Regions from separate parts of the Kitasatospora sp. NPDC023120 genome, predicted to be linked through region 2. Evidence: riboswitches for the same ligand, from Rfam matches in the RefSeq annotation. Region 2 holds a riboswitch; the other holds the start of a gene.
What was found. Region 2 has a riboswitch for cyclic di-AMP ahead of ACZ3TI_RS06850 (NlpC/P60 family protein). Riboswitches for the same ligand answer to the same signal wherever they lie in the genome.
Positions count from the first base shown of each region.

Region 1: it holds a riboswitch for cyclic di-AMP, as region 2 does, so the genes downstream of both, ACZ3TI_RS02720 (transglycosylase family protein) here and ACZ3TI_RS06850 (NlpC/P60 family protein) in region 2, are expected to answer to the same signal.

Region 1 is NZ_JBVHHY010000002.1:15,989-26,435, reverse strand. It holds gene ACZ3TI_RS02760 (aldose epimerase family protein) at 1-832, shown strand, start outside; gene ACZ3TI_RS02755 (GNAT family N-acetyltransferase) at 851-1,354, opposite strand; gene ACZ3TI_RS02750 (extracellular solute-binding protein) at 1,662-2,939, shown strand; gene ACZ3TI_RS02745 (carbohydrate ABC transporter permease) at 3,020-4,021, shown strand; gene ACZ3TI_RS02740 (sugar ABC transporter permease) at 4,062-4,967, shown strand; gene ACZ3TI_RS02735 (glycoside hydrolase family 13 protein) at 5,033-6,748, shown strand; gene ACZ3TI_RS02730 (LacI family DNA-binding transcriptional regulator) at 6,774-7,793, shown strand; gene ACZ3TI_RS02725 (hypothetical protein) at 7,972-8,172, opposite strand; gene ACZ3TI_RS02720 (transglycosylase family protein) at 8,367-9,635, opposite strand; cyclic di-AMP (ydaO/yuaA leader) riboswitch at 9,643-9,812, opposite strand; gene ACZ3TI_RS02715 (sirohydrochlorin chelatase family protein) at 10,311-10,447, opposite strand, start outside.
Region 2 is NZ_JBVHHY010000003.1:416,289-426,735, forward strand. It holds gene ACZ3TI_RS06820 (aminotransferase class V-fold PLP-dependent enzyme) at 1-13, shown strand, start outside; gene ACZ3TI_RS06825 (Lrp/AsnC ligand binding domain-containing protein) at 28-309, opposite strand; gene ACZ3TI_RS06830 (rhomboid family intramembrane serine protease) at 351-1,133, opposite strand; gene ACZ3TI_RS06835 (hypothetical protein) at 1,335-1,598, shown strand; gene ACZ3TI_RS06840 (NYN domain-containing protein) at 1,990-3,372, shown strand; gene ACZ3TI_RS06845 (C40 family peptidase) at 3,573-4,610, shown strand; cyclic di-AMP (ydaO/yuaA leader) riboswitch at 4,967-5,121, shown strand; gene ACZ3TI_RS06850 (NlpC/P60 family protein) at 5,132-6,253, shown strand; gene ACZ3TI_RS06855 (C40 family peptidase) at 6,477-7,523, shown strand; gene ACZ3TI_RS06860 (hypothetical protein) at 7,697-8,737, shown strand; gene ACZ3TI_RS06865 (glycosyltransferase 87 family protein) at 8,747-10,117, opposite strand; gene ACZ3TI_RS06870 (glycosyltransferase family 4 protein) at 10,356-10,447, shown strand, end outside.

The sequences.
Region 1 (10,447 bases), on a different contig from region 2:
GGTGGGCCGGTACGCCAACCGGATCGACCACTCGTCGGTCACCATCGACGGCGAGGAGCACCGGCTCGCCCCGACCGGTGGCGGCATGACGATCCACGGCGGGCCGGACGGCTTCGCGCACCGGATGTGGGCGGCCGAGCCGGTCGAGGGCGGGGTGCGGCTGCGACTGCACAGCCCGGACGGGGACCAGGGCTTCCCGGGAGGGCTGGACGTCTCCGTCGACTACACGCTGGACGCCTCGGGCGAGCTGGTGATCGCCTACCGCGCGGTCACCAACAAGCCGACCGTCGTCAACCTGACCAACCACGCGTACATCAACCTCGCGGGTGAAGGCAGCGGCGACGTCCTCGGGCACCTGCTCACCCTGGACGCCGACGAGTACACCCCGGCCGACGAGCGGCAGATCCCGTACGGGCGGACCGAGCCGGTGGCCGGCACGCCGTTCGACTTCACGGTGGCCACGCCGATCGGCAAGTCGGTGCACGACCCGCACCCGCAGCTGGTCGGTCCGGGCGGCTTCGACCACAACTGGGTGCTGCGCGCCCGGCCGGCGGACGGCAGCCCGGCGCGGGCGGCGCTGCTGGAGGACCCGGCGAGCGGACGCACCCTGGAGGTGCTGACCACCGAGCCGGGCATCCAGGTCTACACGGCGAACAAGTTCCAGGGCGCGGTCACCGGCGCGAGCGGCGTCCCGTACGGTCCGTTCGCCGGGATCGCGCTGGAGACCCAGCACTTCCCGGACTCCCCGCACCACCCGGCGTTCCCCAGCACGGTGCTGCGGCCGGGGGAGGAGTTCCGCTCGACCACCGTGCTGCGGCTGGGGACGAACTAGCGGGTCGCGCTCAGCGGGTCACCGGCGCAGGTCCCGGCGCATGCAGAGCCGGGGCCAGCGGTCCAGGCCGTGCTCGGCCTCCCTGAGGCGGATCTCGCGCAGGCCCGGGGTGACCTCGGCGTCGGTCAGCGGGCGGAAGCCGCAGCGCGCGTAGTAGGGGGCGTTCCAGGGCACCTCGGCGAAGGTGGTGAGGGTGAGCGCGGGGGCGTCGGCGGTCCTCGCGAGGTGCTCGATCAGCGCCCGGCCGATGCCGCGGCGGGCGTGGTCGGGGTGGACCGAGACCTGCTCGATGTGCAGCGCGCCGTCGACCGGCTCGGCCAGCAGGTAGGCGGCGATCGCGCCGTCGGGGGCCTCGGCGGCGAGGGCGACGCCGTGGTCGAGGTAGTGCGCCAGCTCCTCCGGCGCCGGGGGCTCGTCCTCGGCGATCTCCGGCATGCCGATCGCGGCGAAGGGGGCTCCGGCGGCCCGTTCCAGCTCGGCGAGCAGGGGAAGTTCGTCCCCGGTGACGGCTCTGATGCGCATGCGTCCAGTCTCCTGGAGACGGCTTTCAGCCACGGACGGTGGTCCTGTCGGCCACTCCGGGAGGGGCGAATCGGTCAATCCGGGGCAATGGCCGCGCGAATCAACTACCGTGCGGCAACGCCCAGGACACGCGGTTGTAACGATCCCCGTTTCTTGCAGAAACTTGCTGCAAGGACTTTCCGTTGATCTTTCACCGCTGTTAACTTCCTTCCAGCCCGACGGCAGCAAGGATGCGGTCGGCACGAGGCAGCCATTATGCGCCTGTCTCCGAACATCTCGGGCACCCCCACCCTCCCAAGGAGTTCTCATGCGGCGTGGCATCGCGGCCTCTGCCCTCGTTGTGGCCCTCGCGGTCTCGATGGCTGCCTGTGGCAGCAGCGGCTCCAGCTCGGACGGCAAGGCCGACGGGCCGGTCACCCTCACGTACTGGGACACTTCGAACGCCACCAACGAGGCGCCGAACTACCAGGAGCTCGTCAAGAAGTTCGAGGCCGCCAACCCGAACATCAAGGTCGACTTCGTCAACGTCCCGTTCGACCAGGCGCAGAACAAGCTCCAGACCGCCATGGGGGCCAAGGGCGCTCCGGACGTGTTCCGCTCCGAGGTCGGCTGGACCGCCGCCTTCGCCAAGGCCGGCTACCTGGAGCCGCTGGACGGCACCCCGGCCGCCGCCGACACCTCCGCCTTCCAGCCGAGCCTGATCCAGCAGGCCAAGTACGAGGGCAAGCTGTACGGCGTCCCGCTGGTGACCGACACCCTGGGCCTGCTCTACAACAAGGAGCTGTTCACCAAGGCCGGCATCACCGCGGCGCCGAAGACCTGGGACGAGCTGAAGGCCGACGCCGCCGCCGTCAAGGACAAGGCCGGCGTGGACGGCTTCTGGCTGAAGGCCGCCGACGGCTACTACGCGATGCCGTTCCTGTTCGGCGAGGGCACCGACACCGTCGACGCCGCCGGCAAGAAGATCACCGTCACCTCGCCGGAGGCCGTCAAGGCCGTCGAGACCTACAAGACGATGTTCACCGCGCCCGGCACCGCCAAGGCCGACATCACCACCGACGCCTACGCGCACATGATGGACGCCTTCAACAGCGGCAAGGTCGCGGCGATCATCCAGGGTCCCTGGGAGATCACCAACATCTACAAGGGCTCGGCCTTCGCCGACAAGAACAACCTCGGCATCGCGGCCGTCCCCGGCGGCTCCGCGGGCAAGGCCGGCGCCCCCACCGGCGGCCACAACATCTCGGTCTACGCCGGTGCCGACAAGGCCCACAAGGCCGCCGCCGAGAAGTTCGCCGCCTTCATGACCTCGGCCGAGAGCCAGGCGTTCATCGCGCAGAAGAACTCCACCCTGCCCACCCGCTCCGACGCCTTCACGGCCGACGTCAAGGCCGACCCGGGCATCGCCGGCTTCCAGTCCATCCTGACCAGCGCCAAGCCGCGCCCCGAACTGCCCGAGTACAGCTCGCTGTTCGCCTCGCTCAGCACCAACCTGGGCAAGGCCGTCCAGGGCACCGGCACCCAGGACGCGCTGAACACCGTCGCCACCGACTACGCCAAGCTCCTGCCGGGCTTCGCCAAGTAGTCCCCGTGCCCGGCCTGCCACCCCTCCCGGCAGGCCGGGCCGTCGGCTCCCCCGAGACTCCCCCCGAGAAGGTGCAAACGATGTCAGTCGCCGTGCAGGGCGCCACCGGCAAGGGCAGCCGGGAGCGCGAGCAGCGTCCGGGCCTGCTGGAACGCCTCAAGCGCTCCTACGCCAAGCACTGGTACGCCTACGCGATGATCGCCCCGGTCGTGCTGGTGCTCGGCGTGCTGGTGCTCTACCCGCTCGGCCAGGGCATCTGGCTCACCCTCACCGACGCCAACAGCCTCAACGTCGCCCGCAAGATCGGCGTCAACGAGATCCCGGCCGGCTACAGCTTCGTCGGCTTCGACAACTACGCCGACATCCTGTGGGGCCCCGGCTCGTACGACCGCTTCTGGTCGCACTTCGTCTGGACCATCGCCTGGACCGCCGTCTGCGTCTTCCTGCACTACACCCTCGGCCTCGGCCTCGCCCTGCTGCTCAACAAGAAGCTGCGTGGGCGCGCCTTCTACCGGATGATGCTCATCCTGCCCTGGGCCGTGCCGACCTTCGTCACCGTCTTCTCCTGGCGCCTGATGCTCTCCGACGGCGGCGTCGTCAACGGCATCCTCTCCGCCCTGCACCTGCCCGAGCCCGGCTGGCTCACCGACCCGTGGGCGCAGAAGGCGTCCGCGATCCTGGTGAACACCTGGGCCGGCGTGCCGTTCATGATGATCTCGCTGCTCGGCGGCCTGCAGTCCATCCCGGCCGAGCTGTACGAGGCCGCCGAGATGGACGGCGCCACCCCCTGGCAGCGCTTCCGGCACGTCACCATGCCCGGACTGCGCACCGTCTCCTCCACCGTCGTGCTGCTCGGCGTGATCTGGACCTTCAACCAGTTCAACGTCATCTTCCTGCTGTTCGGCAACGGCGCGCCCGACGCCCAGCTGCTGGTCACCTGGGCCTACCGCCTCGGCTTCGGCCAGATCCCCCGGGACTACGCGCAGTCCGCCGCGTACGGCGTGATCCTGCTGTCCATCCTGATCGTCTTCACCGCCTTCTACCGGCGCTGGCTCGCCCGCAACGAGCAGGCCAACGGCTGAGGCCCCGGACCCAGTTGACCCACGAAGGCAGGTAACCCCGATGAGCACCACCACCGAACGCCCGGCCCCCGCGGCGACCGCGGCCCCGGCCGCCCGGCCGGCCAAGGTCCGCCGCCGCGGCGAGAGCAGCCCGCTGGCCCGGGCGCTGTCCCACGGCACCCTGATCGTGGCCAGCCTGATCGCGCTGTTCCCGGTCGGGTGGATCTTCTTCGTCTCGCTCGGCCCGGACAAGACCGACTACCTCCACCCCGGCCAGATCCTCGACAAGCTCACGCTGTCGAACTACCAGCACGTGCTGTCCGACACCGACTTCTTCACCTGGTTCGGCAACGCCCTGCTGGTCTCCGGCATCACCACCGTCTTCGGCGTCATGCTCGCCGCCACCACCGGCTACGCCGTCTCCCGGATGAAGTTCCCCGGGCACAAGCCGCTGATGTGGTCGCTGCTGGTCACCCAGATGTTCCCGATCGCGGTGCTGATCGTGCCGATGTACACGATGCTCTCCGAACTCGGCCTGCTGGACAGCTACACCGGTCTGATCCTGGTCTACTCGACCACCACCGTGCCGTACTGCGCCTGGCTGCTGAAGGGCTACTTCGACACCATCCCGGTCGAGATCGACGAGGCCGGCCGGGTCGACGGGCTCACCCCGTTCGGCACCTTCTGGCGGCTGGTGCTGCCGCTCGCCCGCCCGGGCCTGGCGGTCGCCGCCTTCTACTCCTTCCTCACCTACTGGGCCGAGGTCCCGTTCGCCTCGACGTTCATGCTCAGCTCCGACAAGTACACGCTGGCCGTCGGCCTGCAGACCTTCGTCAGCGAGCACGACGCCCAGTGGAACCTGATGGCCGCGACCGCCGTACTGATCGCCATCCCGTCCGCGGCCTTCTTCTACCTGGTGCAGCGCCACCTGGTCACCGGCCTGACCGCCGGTGCCTCCAAGTCGTGACGCCTGACGCGGCACACCTCGCGCGCAAGGCTCCCCGCTCCTCCGATCCCCAAGGGATACCGTCCATGACCCAGAACCTGGCCGACACCTCCCGGCCTGCCGCCGACACCGCTCACGAGGCGGCCGCCCCGGCTCCTGTGGCCGGCGGCGCGCACAGAGGCTGGTGGCGGGACGCGGTCATCTACCAGGTGTACCCGCGCAGCTTCGCCGACTCCAACGGCGACGGCATGGGCGACCTCCCCGGCATCCGCAGCCGCCTGCCCTACCTGCGCGACCTCGGCGTGGACGCGGTCTGGCTCTCGCCGTTCTACGCCTCGCCGCAGGCGGACGCCGGCTACGACGTCGCCGACTACCGCGCCGTGGACCCGATGTTCGGCACCCTGCTGGACGCCGACGCCCTCATCCGGGACGCCCACCAGCTGGGCATGCGGATCATCGTCGACCTGGTCCCCAACCACTCCTCGGACCAGCACGAGTGGTTCCAGCGCGCCCTGCGCGAGGGCCCCGGCTCCCCGCTGCGCGAGCGCTACCACTTCCGCCCCGGCAAGGGCGAGAAGGGCGAACTGCCCCCCAACGACTGGGAGTCCATCTTCGGTGGCCCGGCCTGGACCCGCACCGAGAACCCGGACGGCACCCCCGGCGACTGGTACCTGCACCTGTTCGCCCCCGAGCAGCCCGACTTCAACTGGGAGAACCGGGCCGTCGCCGACGAGTTCCGCTCGATCCTGCGGTTCTGGCTCGACATGGGCGTGGACGGCTTCCGCATCGACGTCGCCCACGGCCTGGTCAAGGCCCCCGGGCTGCCCGACCTCGGCGGCTCCGACCAGCTCAAGCTGCTCGGCAACGACGTCATGCCGTTCTTCGACCAGGACGGCGTGCACGAGATCTACCGCAGCTGGCGCAAGATCCTCGACGAGTACCCGGGCCAGCGGATCGGCGTCGCCGAGGCCTGGACCCCGACCGTCCAGCGCACCGCCAACTACGTCCGCCCCGACGAGCTGCACCAGGCCTTCAACTTCCAGTACCTGGGCACCGATTGGGACGCCGCCGCGCTGCGCGAGGTGATCGACCTCTCGCTCGACTCGATGCGCCCGGTCGACGCCCCCACCACCTGGGTGCTGTCCAACCACGACGTCACCCGGCACGCCACCCGCTTCGCCAACGAGCCCGGCCTCGGCACCCAGATCCGCACCCCCGGCGACCGCGAACTCGGCCTGCGCCGCGCCCGCGCCGCCACCCTGCTGATGCTCGCGCTGCCCGGCTCCGCGTACATCTACCAGGGCGAGGAGCTCGGCCTGCCGGACGTCACCGACCTGCCCGACGAGGTCCGCCAGGACCCGTCGTTCTTCCGTCAGGCCGGACAGGACGGCTACCGCGACGGCTGCCGCGTCCCGATCCCGTGGTCCGGCACCGAGGCCCCGTACGGCTTCGGACCGGTGGCCGGCGGCCCGTCCTGGCTGCCGCAGCCGGCCGCCTGGGCCGAACTGAGCGTCGAGGCGCAGACCGGCGACCCGTCCTCCACCCTGGAGCTCTACCGCAGCGCACTGGCCGTCCGCCGGGCGCAGGCCGACCTCGGCGCCGGCACCGGGGTCGAGTGGCTGGACGGCCCCGAGGGCACCCTCGCCTTCCGCCGCGGCTCCTTCGTCTGCACCGTGAACACCACCGGCGAGCCGGTGCGGATCGCGGCCCCGGGCAGGCTGCTGCTCGCATCGACCGGCCTCGTGGTGGACGGCGGCGAGACGGTGCTCGCTCCGGACAGCACCGGCTGGTGGGCGGTCTGACGTGGTTGCAATAGGCTCTGGGACCGTGACTACGGCGCGACTCTCAGACATCGCGGCACAGGCGGGGGTCAGCGAAGCCACCGTCTCCCGCGTGCTCAACGGCAAGGCGAACGTCTCCGCCGCCACCCGGCAGACGGTGCTGGCCGCACTCGACGTGCTCGGGTACGAGCGGCCGACCCGGCTGCGGCAGCGCAGCGCCGGGCTGATCGGGCTGATCACGCCGGAGCTGAGCAACCCGATCTTCCCCGCGCTGGCGCAGGTGATCGAGCAGGTGCTCAGCCGGCACGGCTTCACGCCGGTGCTGTGCACCCAGACCCCGGGCGGATCCACCGAGGACGAACTGGTGGAGATGCTGGTGGACCGGGGCGTGGCGGGCATCGTCTTCGTCTCCGGGTTGCACGCCGACACCACGGCCGACCACGACCGGTACGCGCGGTTGGCCGGGCGCGGGGTGCCGTTCGTGCTGATCAACGGCTACAGCGAGAAGATCGACGCGCCGTTCATCTCGCCGGACGACCGGGCCGCGATGTGGATGGCCGTCCAGCACCTCGCCGAGCTCGGACACGAGCGGATCGGGCTGGCGGTCGGGCAGCGCAGGTACGTGCCCGTGCTGCGCAAGATAGAAGGCTTCACGGCGGCGATGAGGGAGGTGCTCGGGCGCACCCAGGAGGAGGCCGAGGACCTCGTCCACCACACGCTGTTCAGCGTGGAGGGCGGACACGCGGCGGCCGGCGCGCTGCTCGACAAGGGCTGCACGGCGATCGTCTGCGGGAGCGACATGATGGCGCTCGGAGCGATCCGGGCGGTGCGGCAGCGCGGGCTTTCGGTGCCGCAGGACGTGTCGGTGGTCGGCTTCGACGACTCGCCGCTGATCGCCTTCACTGAGCCGCCGTTGACCACGATCCGCCAGCCGGTCGAGGCGATGGCCACCGCGGCGGTGGACGCGCTGCTGGAGGAGGTCGGCGGGAACGCCGTCCAGCGCGGCGAGTTCATGTTCCAGCCGGAGCTGGTGATGCGCGGGTCCACCGGGGCCTGCGCGCGCTGAGCGGCGGCAGCCGGGGCCGACGTGCCGAGGCACCGAGAGGCCGAGGTGCCGACGTGCCGAGGTGCCGACGTGCCGAGGTGCCGAGAGGCCAACGTGCCGACGCGCCGAGGCGCCGAGAGGCCAAGGGAAGGGCCCCGGAGGGCAGTTGACCTCCGGGGCCCTTCGGCGTGCGCCGGGATCAGCCCTCCTGGGCGGTCGGGCGCTCGACGGTGAGGCGGTGGCCGTCGGCCGCTTCGCCGGTACGGGTCTCGGTACGGCGGCCGCGGGCCAGGTAGTCGCGCAGGACCAGTTCGACGGCGTCCTGCGGGTTCTTGGTACCGGAGAGCATCATCGCGTCGATCGCGAGGTTCGCGTCGAGCGTGACGGTGACCTGGGCCATGTGACTCCTCCTCGGGTGCAGAGCAGCAGCATGCCCGTCGGAGCGGGGTTTCACCACGGAATGCGCCGGAACCCCCGGGTACGTGCCGGGATCGTCCACAGGCCGCCCGCGGGTACGCCGGAACCCCCGGGGAGGAGCGACCAGACTCTCCCCGGGGGCGGCTCGGTGCTGAGGGCTTGGGCTGCCCGCCGTCCTCAGACGCGGCCGGCGAAGTCCGGGGCCCAGTTGGCGATGGTCTGCTCGCGCACGCCCGAGCTCGGGTTGGCGGCCTCGACGTACTTGCCGCCGCCGACGTAGATCGCGACGTGGTAGACGCCCGAGTCCTTGCCGTTGTTGGACCAGAACAGCAGGTCGCCCGGCTGCAGGCTGTCCAGCGAGACGTGGGTGCTGGCGGCGGCCTGGTCGGCGGCGACGCGCGGGACGGAGATGCCCGCGGCGCGCAGCGCGGCCTGGGTCAGGCCGGAGCAGTCCCAGCCGCCGTTGCCGGTGCCGCCGTAGACGTACGCCTGGCCGACCTTGGACTCGGCGAAGGCGACCGCGGCGGCCATGCTGCCGGTGGCGGCCTGGGCGGGGGCCTGGGCCTGCGCCGGGGCGGCCGGCTTGGCGGCGGGGGTCTGGGCGACCGGCTGGGCGTTCACGGAACCACCGTTCGCGGACTGACCGGACTTCTGCGAGCGGTTGAACCAGGTGAAGTCCGAGCCGGACTTGTCCGCGGAGCCCGACTGCTGGGCCTGGCCGCTGTCGCCGAAGGACAGGTGCTGGCCCGGGTAGATGCTGTCCGGACCCTCGGTCAGGGTGCTGCGGTTGAGCTCGTACAGCCGCTGCCAGCCGCCCTGGACGTTGTGCTTGTCGGCGATCGAGGACAGCCAGTCGCCCTCGACGACGGTGTAGTCGTCGCCCTGGGCCCACTGGTGGCTCTTCTGGGCCCAAGAGCCGGTGGCGTCCTGCGCGGCGTCCTGGGCGGGCGCGGCGGGCTTGGCCGGCTTCGCAGCCGGGGCCGGGGCCTGGGCCGGCGCGGCGGGCTTGGCGGCCGGGGCGGCGGGCGCGGCCGGCTTGGCGGCGGCCGAGGTGTCGACGGCCGCCGGGGCGCCGCCCTTGGTCAGGCCGGCCTGGACCGAGCACACCGGCCAGGCGCCGGGGCCCTGCGAGGCGAGCACCTTCTCGGCGACGGCGATCTGCTGGTCCTTGGTGGCCAGGTCGGCGCGCGAGGCGTAGGCGGTGCCGCCGAAGGCGGACCAGGTGCTCTGGGTGAACTGGAGGCCGCCGTAGAAGCCGTTGCCGGTGTTGATGCTCCAGTTGCCGCTGCTCTCGCACTGGGCGACCTTGTCCCAGGTCGCGACGGAGGCGGCGGAGGCGGTGCCGGTGACGAGGCACGGAACGGTGAGGCCGACGCCCGCGACGCCGATGGCGGCGATCACGCGACGGGTGCGGCTGGACAGGCGAGAGCCGTTGGTGGGCAGCATGAAGACGCGGTCCTCTCCCACGCCTGCGAGGTGAGCTGTCGGATTCGGGCTGGAGTTGCCCGGCCGCGCGTTGGCGCGGCTTCACCCCTAGCCCTGGACCGTTCCGGAGAGCGGTCCGGGGCGACTTACCTGTGGGTCCCCCGCTCCTGCCGTGGTGCGTTTTCGCGCTGCCAGGACATCCGACGGCAGGACTCGGCGTTGCGGATGAACTGGGTCCGTGTGGTCACGAACGGGGAGCACGTTAAGCAGACTTAAGTTCAAACTGCAAACAGCTGTGACGCTCATCACGGTTTAGTGAGAACTGCCAAACTGGCTGGCAATCATGATCGTAAATGATCGTTTTTCGGCAATTCTGTTGCGGATGCCCACAACTGTCATTGCCTCAGGAGCGCTGTGACGGTGTGTCGAAGCGTAAAGCGGCGCAGCCGTCGAAGCGGGGGAGTGGGGGTAATTCGAGCGCCGGGAAGTGCGCTCGCCATTTCCTGGCAAAATGCGTCAGAACGGACATTACGTTTCATTGCCCGCTTAACTCTCGTACGGCGCAAGCCCGTACGGTGCCGGTTCCTACGGTGCATGCCCGTGCGGCGCGGGCGGGCAAAGCGAAGGGCCCGGAACGAAAGCCGTTCCGGGCCCTGTGTGCGCGCCGACGGGCGCGGTGTCCAGCTTGGTTTCCGACTACTGCCCGGCGGGCCCCTCGGAGGCCGCGTGGGCGCCCCGGGCGCCCTCCACGCCACCCTCGACCTCGGCGGCGGCCGCAGCCTCCGCCTCGGCCCGTGCCAGGTCCTCCGGGGACGGCGCGGGCAGCGCGGCGA
Region 2 (10,447 bases):
GCGAGAGGGCTGAGCCCGTACGCCCCGCTACTCGTCCAGGCCGAGGGCGAAGGCCGCTTCCAGGTCGTGCTGGGAGTAGGTGCGGAAGGCGATCTGGGTCTCGGTGTGGGCCACGCCCGGGACCTTGTTGAGCCGGCCCGGGATGACCTCGGCCAGGTCGTCGTGACGGCGCACCCGGACCATCGCCACCAGGTCGTAGCCACCGGTCACCGAGTACACCTCGCTGACGCCCTCGATGGCAGCGATGGCCTCGGCGATCTCCGGGATGCGGTCGACACTGGTCTTGATCAGGACGATGGCAGTGATCACTGTTCGGGCTCCTTTGTGGGGTGCCGCCAGCGTATCGGGCATCAGCCGGGTCGTCTCGGGGGGTGGCGGACCGCGGTACAGGCGTAGAGGAAGCCCGCCGAGAAGCCGATCACGTGGACCAGGTAGGCCACCCCCGGGCCCGCCGCGTGCACCGACCACCACTGCAGCGCGAACCAGAGGCCGAGCACCAGCCAGGCGGGGAAGCGCAGCGGTAGGAAGAAGAGCAGCGGGACGAGCGTGGTCACCCGGGAGCGCGGGTGGAAGCGCAGGTAGGCGCCCAGGACGGCGGAGATCGCGCCGGAGGCTCCGATGAGCACCCGGGTGGAACCCGGCGAGTGCGCCTCGGCGATCGCGAAGCCGTACGCGGCCAGGCTGCCGGCGGCCAGGTAGAAGAGGGCGTACCGGGGCCGGCCCAGCCGCCGTTCGACGGTGGGGCCGAAGACGTGGAGGAAGAGCAGGTTGCCCAGTAGATGCAGCCAGCCGGCGTGCAGGAAGAGGCCGGTCAGGACGGACAGCGCAGGGTGCTTGCCCGGGGTCGGGGCGGCCGGGCAGCCGGGGACCGGGTCGGGGGCCTCGGCCAGCTGTTCGGCGGTCAGTGTCCGACCGGTCAGCAGTTCGACCGGGACGGCGCCCCAGCGCTGCTCGTACCGCTGCTCCGCGCAGACCCGGGCCTGGCCGGTGCCGTACAGCGGATTGAGCCCGGCGGCCGGACCGAGCAGGAAGACCAGGGTGTTGACCGCGATCAGGGCGTAGGTGACCGCCGGGGCGGGCACTTCCGGCCGGCCGCCCCGCTCGGCGGTGTGGTCGGGAGCCGCGAGCGCCATGCGGCCAAGCATCCCTCCGGGCGCGCCAGGTGACACGGTGGTTTACGGCAGGTGGACCAGCCCCGCTATTCCGTTGACCGGTGGTCGCGGTGGTTGCCCCAGGCAATAGGCTTGGGCCGGGCAATCCCGCCTCCCGCCGCCGACGCCGGGGCTCCGGGGGGAGCGCCTAGCCCACGCAGGGACCACCCGAGAGGACCCCCGATGACCGTCCCCGCCCTGACGTCCGAGACGCGCTGGCGCTGCACGCTGTGCGGCAACCTCACCCGGTTCGACGTGACCCGCACCGCGCGGGTGACCGAGTTCCTGCACTTCGACCTGGCCGGCGACTCCAAGGTCGAGGAGACCGAGGTGCTGAGCGAGACCGTCGAGTCGGTGCGCTGCCGCTGGTGCAACGCCGTGGACCAGGTCGAGCTGGTGGCCCGTCCGGGCGCCGAGGGCGCGGAGACCCCGACCGAGCAGGGCTGACCCCGCAGCTGCGGCGGGCGGTGCGCCCGTCCGCCGCACGGGACAATACAGACAAGACGCACGGAGCGTGACGACAGGGGGCGGTCGCGGCCGTACCCGCCGGAAGAACAGGATCGGAGCCGAGGACGTGGTGGACGCAGCGAAGGAGCCCGGCGAAGCGCAGGGGCTTCGGCCCGCTGCGCAGGAGCAGGCGTCGGAGGCCGGGACGGGCCCGGCGGAGAGCGCCGCGTCCGGAGCCGTCGGGCCGGAGGGCGGGGCCTCCGGCGCCCCCGGCGCCCCCGGCGCCCCCGGCACCCCCGGCACCCCCGGCACCCCCGGCACCCCCGGCACCCCCGGCACCTCTGGCACCTCCGGCACCTCCGGCACGTCCGACGCCCCCGGCACCGCTGGTTTGTCCGATACCTCTGACTCCTCCGAGGCTTCCGAGTCCTCCGAGCCCTCCGAGTCCGCGGCGGAGCGTGCCGTCGAGAAGCTCGACCGGCCGCTGCCCGAGGGGGTGCGCCGGCGCGTGGTCGGGCTGGCCTCGGACGCGCTGGGCGGGCTGCCGCCGGGCGAGCTCCCGCAGAGCCTGCGTCAGTACGTGAAGTTCACTCCCGCGCGGCGTGCCAAGTATGCGGCCACCGCGCTGGCGGCCGCGCTGGAGGCGGAGCCGGCCTTCCGGGTGCGGATAGCGGAGCGGCTGCGCCTCGGGCAGCCGGACCTGGTGCGGGCGCTGGAGTCGGGCAGCGTCCCGGGCGCCGCCGATCCGATGGACGTCGCGGCCGCCGCCTACCTGGTGCGCTCGGCGGGCTGGAGCCGGCTGGTCGCCGAGGCCGGCGAGGAGGCCGAGCGGGCCGGCGCCGAGGACGCGGCCGCGGAGTCGGCCCGGCTGGTGGAGAAGCTGCAGACCGAGCTGGCCGAGGTGCGGGCCGCCGCGCGGGCGGACCTGGAGCGGCAGCGCGCGGAGTCCGAGGGCGTGCGGCGGGAGGCCGAGTCGCTGCGCAAGAAGCTGCGGTCGCTGGAGAGCGACACCCGCCGGGCGCAGGCCGAGACGCGCCGGGTGGTCGGGGAGCTGGAGGCGGTGAAGGCCCAGGGCGCGGCGGAGCGCAGCGCGGCCGAGACCGAGGCGCGTCGGCTGAGGCACCGGGTCTCCGAGCTGGAGAACGCCGTGGAGCAGGGCCGCCGGTCGGCCCGCGAGGGGCGCAGCGTCGAGGACATGCGGCTGCGGCTGCTGCTGGACACCGTGCTGCAGTCGGCCCAGGGGCTGCAGCGGGAGCTGGCGCTGCCGGTCTCCCAGATCCGCCCGGCGGACCTGGTGGAGGCGGTGGTGCCGGGGGCGGCCTCGCCGCACGACGTGGCGCGGCGCGGGCTGGCCGAGGACGATCCGGCCCTGCTGGACCAGCTGCTGGCGATCCCCCAGGTGCACCTGGTGGTGGACGGCTACAACGTGACCAAGACCGGCTATCCGACGCTGCCGCTGGAGCAGCAGCGGATCCGGCTGCTGGGCGGGTTGGCGATGCTGGCGCAGCGCACGCAGGCGGAGGTCACCTGTGTGTTCGACGGGCAGGACCTGGACGTGCCGGTGATCATGGCGCCGCCGCGCGGGGTCCGGGTGCGGTTCAGCCGGACCGGGGAGACCGCGGACGAGCTGATCCGCCGTCTGGTGCGGGCCGAGCCGCAGGGCCGTCCGGTCGTGGTGGTGTCCGCCGACCGGGAGGTCGCGGAGGGCGTGCGGAAGGCGGGCGCGCGCCCGGTGGCCTCGGTGCTGCTGCTGAATCGGCTGGCCCGGCCGTGAGCGCCGACCGGGCGGAATGACGCCTGGTCAGTGCCGGTTCCGGGGCCGTGTGCGGGTCCGGTGAAGCCGGTGTGGGAAAGCGGGTTCACGCTTACGGGGGAGTAGCAAAACGGATAGATCTTCACTAGGGTCTGGCGTCAAACCTATTTTCCGGAATCTCATCCGATCAGGTGAGTCCGATGGAAGAAGGAGCCGGTCCCTTGGCCTCCCACCGCCGTCCCAAGCAGCCGAGCCGCGCGCGGATCTCCGTGCTCACCGCTGCCGCTGCGACCGCGGTCGCCCTCTCCGCCCAGGTGGCCGCGCACGCCGCGCCGCAGCCGAACAAAACGGACGTCAAGGCGCAGATCGACCAGCTCCAGGAGGAGCAGGAGCAGGCGGCGGAGAAGTACAACGGCGCCAAGGAGCGGGCCGACCAGCTGCGCAAGCAGGCCGACCAGCTGCAGGACCAGGTGGCCCGCGGTCAGGAGCAGATGACCCAGCTGCAGGTCGGCCTGGCCGAGGTGGCGGGCGAGCAGTACCGCACCAACGGCATCGACCCGTCCGTCCAGCTGATGCTCTCCTCCGACCCGTCGGGCTACCTGGACAAGGCCTCCACCGTCCAGCAGGCCAGCACCACCCAGGCCGAGGCGCTCAAGTCGCTGCTGGACCAGCAGCGCCGGCTGGACCAGGAGAAGGCCGAGGCGGCCGCCGTGCTGGCCTCGCTGGACACGACCACCAAGGACCTCAACCAGGCCAAGGCGGACGTCAACACCAAGCTGAAGGCCGCCCAGGACCTGCTGAACTCGCTCAGCGCCGCCGAGCGCACCGCCCTGAAGGCCCAGCAGGCGCAGGACGAGCGCGCCTCGCGCGGCACCGACCGGGTCGACCTGAGCAGCCTGCCGCCGGCCAGCGGCTACGCGGCCGTGGCCGTCGCCAAGGCGATGAGCAAGCAGGGCTCGCCGTACGTCTGGGGCGCCACCGGCCCGAGCACCTTCGACTGCTCCGGCCTGATGCTCTGGGCGTACGGGCAGGCGGGCGTCTCGCTGCCGCGCACCTCGCAGGAGCAGGGCCACTACGGGACCCGGGTGCCCTCGATGGACCAGGCCCTGCCCGGCGACCTGGTCATCTACGGCGGGGACATGCACCACGTCGGGATGTACATCGGCAACGGCATGGTGGTCCACGCGCCGCACACCGGTGACGTGGTGAAGGTGATGAAGGCCGACGCGATGCCGATCAACACGATCCGCCGGGTCTGACAGCGGCCCGCCGGGTCTGACAGTCCGACACGCCGAACGGGCCCGTCCGGGCCCTGTGATCCGCGCCACCTCCGACGGGGGTGGCGTTCGGGTTTTCGACCGTTTTGCGACCGGTGGGTGAGACCTGATCAGCCTTGCGTGCGTCGACGGTCACCATCGGTCATTTTCACAAGAGAACTTGGATAATCTTCCGTCTTTTTTCTGACAAGGATTTGAACCGATCACGCTTCAGTTACTAGGGTCGTGCTCCGAACCACCGCACTGTCGATCACCCAGCCAGGGTGGCGGCGGTGGTTACCGCCGAGTTCGCGAGGCAGCGGGGCAGGTCGAAGCGACTGCCCGACAGGGGAGCCCAGTGGTCGGGGGCGCTGCGGAGCGGAGCCGGGGAACCACGTTCCTCCGGGGTGAATCGGCGCCAGGTCGGCCGCTGGAACGGCCGTGAGGCGTCGTAGGGCACTGCTTCCGGCCCGAACCCGTCAGCTCACCCGGTAGGCGGACGTAGGAAGAAGGAGTCCGCCTTCGTGGCGTCCCATCGTCGTCCCAAGCCCGCCGGCCGCGCCCGTGTCTCGATCCTGACCGGTGTCGCCGCCGCTGCGGTCGCCCTCTCCGCGCAGACCGGCGCCCACGCCGACCCGCAGCCGACCAAGGACCAGGTCAAGGAGCAGGTCGACCAGCTCAACGAGCAGGCCGAGGTGGCGACCGAGCAGTACAACGCCGCCCAGGAGAAGCAGCAGGCCCTGGAGAAGCAGGTCGCCGGTCTGCAGGACCAGGTGGCCCGCCAGCAGGCGCAGGTGACCGACCTGCAGGGCGGACTCGCCGAGATCGCCGGGGAGCAGTACCGCAACGGCGGCATATCCCCGACCGTCCAGCTGATGTTCTCGTCCAGCCCGGACAACTTCCTCAACCAGGCCGGTGCGCTCAACCAGGCCGGTGACACCCAGAAGAACCAGCTGAAGCAGCTCCAGGAGCAGCAGCGCAAGCTCGACCAGGACCGTGCCGAGGCCCAGGGCAAGCTCGCCGAGCTGGAGTCGACCACCCAGCAGCTGAAGGCCTCCAAGGACGAGGTCCAGAACAAGCTGAAGGCCGCCCAGGACCTGCTCAACACCCTGACCGAGCAGGAGCGCCAGGCGCTGCGCGCGGCCGAGGAGAAGGCCGCCGCCGACGCCAAGGCCCAGGCCGACGCCGCGAAGGCCCAGCAGCAGGCCGCCGACCGCGCCTCGCGCGACAACAGCCGCGGCGACCTCTCCGCGCCCTCGTCCACGCCGGTCGCCAAGCTGCCCGCGCCCGGCAGCTCGCGCGGTGCCGCCGCGCTGAACGCCGCCGCCTCCAAGGTCGGCAGCCCGTACGTGTGGGGCGCCACCGGCCCGAGCTCCTTCGACTGCTCCGGCCTGATGGTCTGGGCGTTCAACCAGGTCGGCGTCTCGCTGCCGCGCACCTCGCAGGACCAGGCCCACGCCGGCACCCGGATCGGCACCGACCTGTCCCAGGCCCAGCCCGGCGACCTGCTGATCTTCTACAGCGACGCCCACCACGTCGGCATCTACGCGGGCAACGGCCAGGTGCTGCACGCGCCCAAGCCGGGCGCCTCGGTCCGCTACGAGGCCGTCACCAACATGCCGCTGTCCGGCATCGTGCGGGTCTGATCCCCGCTCCGCGCCTCCAGGCCCGGTCTTCCGTCACGGAAGGCCGGGCCTGCGGCTTTGTCGGCGAGTCGGGCTGATGTCCGATTACGGGTCAAATATTCGGGTCGGGAGGGGTTTGGACTCACTTGCCCGGACTCGCTAACGTCTGCCACCGGACTCCCGCTCGAGGGCCGCCCGCAGTGGAGCGGCGGCGGGACCGCGCCGCAGGATTGGAGCCGCCGCCGTGCCCGTGCACCGCCGTTCCCAACTGCTCGCCCGTGCGCTGGTGCTGACGGCGGCCGCCACCACCGTGCTGGGCGTGGCGACCAGCGGCAGCGCCCGGGCCGCCCCCGGCAGCCCGGACCCGGCGGACCGCAAGGACGTCAAGGCGCAGGTGGAGCAGCTCTACGACGAGGCCGAGCAGGCCTCGGAGAAGTACAACGCGGCCCAGGATGCGCAGCGGCGGCTCCAGGGCGAGGCCACGATCCTGCAGGGCGAGATCGCCGTCGCCCAGGACCAGCTCAACGAGCTGCGCGGCGACCTGGCGACCGTGGCCGGGGCGGAGTACCGCGGCGGCGGGATGACCCAGACCGCCCAGCTGATGCTGTCCCCCGACCCGGAGGGCTACCTCGCCCGCGCCCGCACCCTGGGCCAGGCCTCGGAGCGGCAGCAGGAGACGCTGCACGAGCTGGTCACCCGCCAGCGCCGGCTCGACCAGCGGCGGATCGAGGCGACCGGCAAGCTCGCCGAGCTGGACCAGGCCCGCCGCTCGCTCGCCGACAGCAAGCAGCAGATCCAGCAGCGGCTGGACGCGGCGCAGAAGCTGCTCAACAGCCTGCCCGCCGGAGAGCGGGCCCGGATGGCCGCCCAGGACGCCCGGGACGCCGAGCAGCGCGCCACCCGCGGCACGGACCGGCTGGACCTCGGCTCCGCCCCGCCCGCCTCCGAGCGCGGTGCGGCCGCGCTGGCCGCCGCGGTGCGGATGGTCGGCTCGCCGTACGTCTACGGAGCGACCGGGCCCCGCGCGTTCGACTGCTCCGGTCTGATGTACTACAGCTGGCGGCAGGCCGGAGTGACCCTGCCGCGCACCTCGCAGGCCCAGGCGTACGCGGGCCAGCGGATCAACCTCTCCGAAGCGCGACCGGGAGACCTGGTGATCTTCTACCGGGACATGCACCACGTCGGCATGTACGCCGGCGGCGGTGTGATCGTGCACGCCCCCTACCCGGGCGCCAGGGTCCGCTACGAGAGCGTCAACGCCATGCCGGTCTCGGGGGTGGTCCGGCTCTGAGCGCGTCGCCGTCCGGCCCCTCCCGCGACCCCCACCCGGTAGACCGGCCCCGCCGCCTGCTGTCCCGGCGGGGTGCGCTGCTGCTCGCGGCAGGCGGTCTGGCCCAGCTGTCGCTGCCGCCGGTCGCCCCCGCGGCGGCACCCGTCCGGCAGGCGGAGGACCGGCGCGGTGAGGTGGCCGCCGTGCTGGCGGAGCGGGCGCGCTCGCTGCCCGCCCGGTCGGGGGTGCCGGCGGCCGAGGCGGCGTACCGCAACCTGGTGCTCGCCGCGGGCGACGGGCCGGACCGGCTGACCGCCGCGGCCGACCTGGCGGTGCGGATCGCCGGGTACGACGACCACCCCGTGGTGTACCCGCGCCGGATCGGGCTGGTCCGGACGGAAGCCGGCTGGCGGGTCGAGCGGGAGGAGAGCGCGAGCGGGCCGCCGGCGCTGTGGGACTTCGGGCCGGTACGGCCGGTGCCGGGCGCGCGCTGCCTGGTGCTCGGGTCGGCCGACGGCTCCGACCCGGCCGGGCTCGCCGCGGTCGGGGACAAGGCGCTGCCCGCCGTCGAGGAGGTCTGGGGCGGCGGCCGGCTCGGCCGGCTGCTGCTCGAACTGCCCGCCACCGAGGAGCAGTTCGCCCGGCTGCTGGAGGCCGACCCGGCCGACTGGGCGGACATGGCGGCGGTCACCGTCGCCGCCCCCGGCGCGCCCCGGAACACCCCGGCGGACCGGGTGCTGGTCAATCCCGAGGCGTACGGGCGGCTCAGCGACTTCGGCCGCCAGGTGGTCGTCACGCACGAGGCCACCCACGTCGCGACCAGGTCCGACACCCGGGCCTGGACGCCGCTGTGGCTCTCCGAGGGCGCCGCCGACTGGACCGCCTACCGCGACTCCGGCCGCAGCCCCCAGCAGATCGCGCCCGAGCTGGCCCGGGACGTCGCCGCCGGGAGACTGCCCACCGAGCTGCCCGAGGACCGGGACTTCGCCGCCGGTGCCGCCGGCATCGCCCAGGCCTACGAGCAGTCCTGGCTGGCCTGCGAGCTGATCGCCCGCCGCTACGGGCCGCAGCGGCTGGTCGCCTTCTACCGGGCGGTCGGCGCGGCCGACGGGCCGGACGAGGACCGCGAGCGCCGCACGGACCGGCTGCTGCGCGCCGAACTGGGCGTCGGCCTGGCCGAGTTCACCCGGCTCTGGCTGGGCGAGGTGGCGGCGCTGAAGGACCGGGACCGATAAGGGGTCTGCTCAGCGCCGCTGTTCGGCCGGGGTGCCCGGGTGGTCGATGCCGTCCAGCAGGTCCTGCTCGTACGCGATGCCCGGGCGCACCGGGTAGCCGGCGGCGGGCAGCGCGGCGGGCTCGCGGTCCAGCACCACGGTCGCCGGCAGCGGCGCCTCGCCGCGGGTGGAGCGCCAGAGCCGGACGCAGGAGAGCACGGTCGCGGCCAGCAGCAGCAGGTTGCGCAGGGCCAGGACGGTGATCGCACCGGGGTCGCTGGCCAGGACCTGGGTGAACATCGTCGGGAACTCGACCAGCGTCAGCGGGCAGGCGAGCAGGATCAGCAGCGCCACCGGCCGCTGGCTGGTGCCGCGCACGGTCAGGCAGACCGCCGCGACGCCGATCAGCCAGACCAGGTACTGCGGGCTGATCACCCGGCTGGTCACCACGAAGATCAGCAGCGCGCACAGCGCCGCGTCGTACATGGTGGCCGCGTTGCGGCGCTTGGAGGTGAAGCGCCACAGCAGCAGCCAGAGGAAGCCCAGCACGGTGCCGGCCATCATCACCTTGCTGACCACGCCGACCCACGGCCCGAGCATCTCGGGGGAGCCGTAGTTCATGGTGACCTTGCCGTCCCAGCCCCCGGCGATCCGGGCGAAGTGCAACGGCAGCGCGCCGACCGACTCGACCTCGATACCGCGGTCCTTCTGGAAGGCCAGGAAGTCGAAGGCGCCGTTCATGCCGGCCGCGAGCAGGAAGCCGGTCGAGACGGCGGTGGCACCCGCCAGCGTCCAGGAACGGCGGGTACGGCGGCCGGAGGGGGTGCCGATCAGGCCGAGCAGCGGCCAGACCTTGACGATGCCGCCCAGGCCCAGCAGCAGCCCGCCGACGGCCGGACGGCGGATCAGCGCCAGCAGCCCCGCCAGGGCGACCGCGGTGACGATGACGTCGAAGCGGTTGTAGATCATCGGGCCGAGCAGCGGGACGCCCGCCACCCACATCCAGGCGCCGGTCAGCGCCCGGCCCCGGCGCAGGCCGGTGCGGACCAGCAGCGCGGTCGCGGCGGCGTCGGCGATCCCACAGATCACCCAGAACGAGACCAGGTACGACCAGGGCAGCAGGCCCGGCAGCAGGATCACCAGGGCGGCACCCGGCGGGTACTGCCAGGTCACGTCGTCGAACGGGAAGGTGCCGGTCTGCAGCACGCCGTACCAGGCGTGGTAGATCATCCACACGTCGGCGGTGACGTCGCCGCCGGGCGACTTCAGCACGCCGGTGATCAGCAGCACCAGCAGGGTCCGGGTGGCCACCCAGGTCGCGCCGAGAGCGGCGAGCGCCCCGAGCGGGCGGCCGAGACGGCCGCGCGAAGAACCGGGCTCGGTGGCCGGGGCCAATTCCACTGCGCTCCCTCGTTCGTCTCGGACGTCCTCACCGGAGGCGTCGTACCGACGGACGCCCGGGCCGCGCTCCGTCGTCGGCGGCCCTGGGGCCGGTCTCCGGACCCAGGTACTAGGACTGACCCGGGGGTCAAACGGTTGCCGTGCGCGCTTCCGTTCCCGGCGGGTCATGGTGTTGACCTATCGTACGGATCACCCGGCGGTACACCGCGCACCCCCCGACCGAACGAGCCGTGGCCTGATGCACAGAACCTTGATCGTCACCAATGACTTCCCGCCCCGCCCGGGCGGCATCCAGGCCTTCGTGCACAACATGGCCGTCCGTCAGCCCGC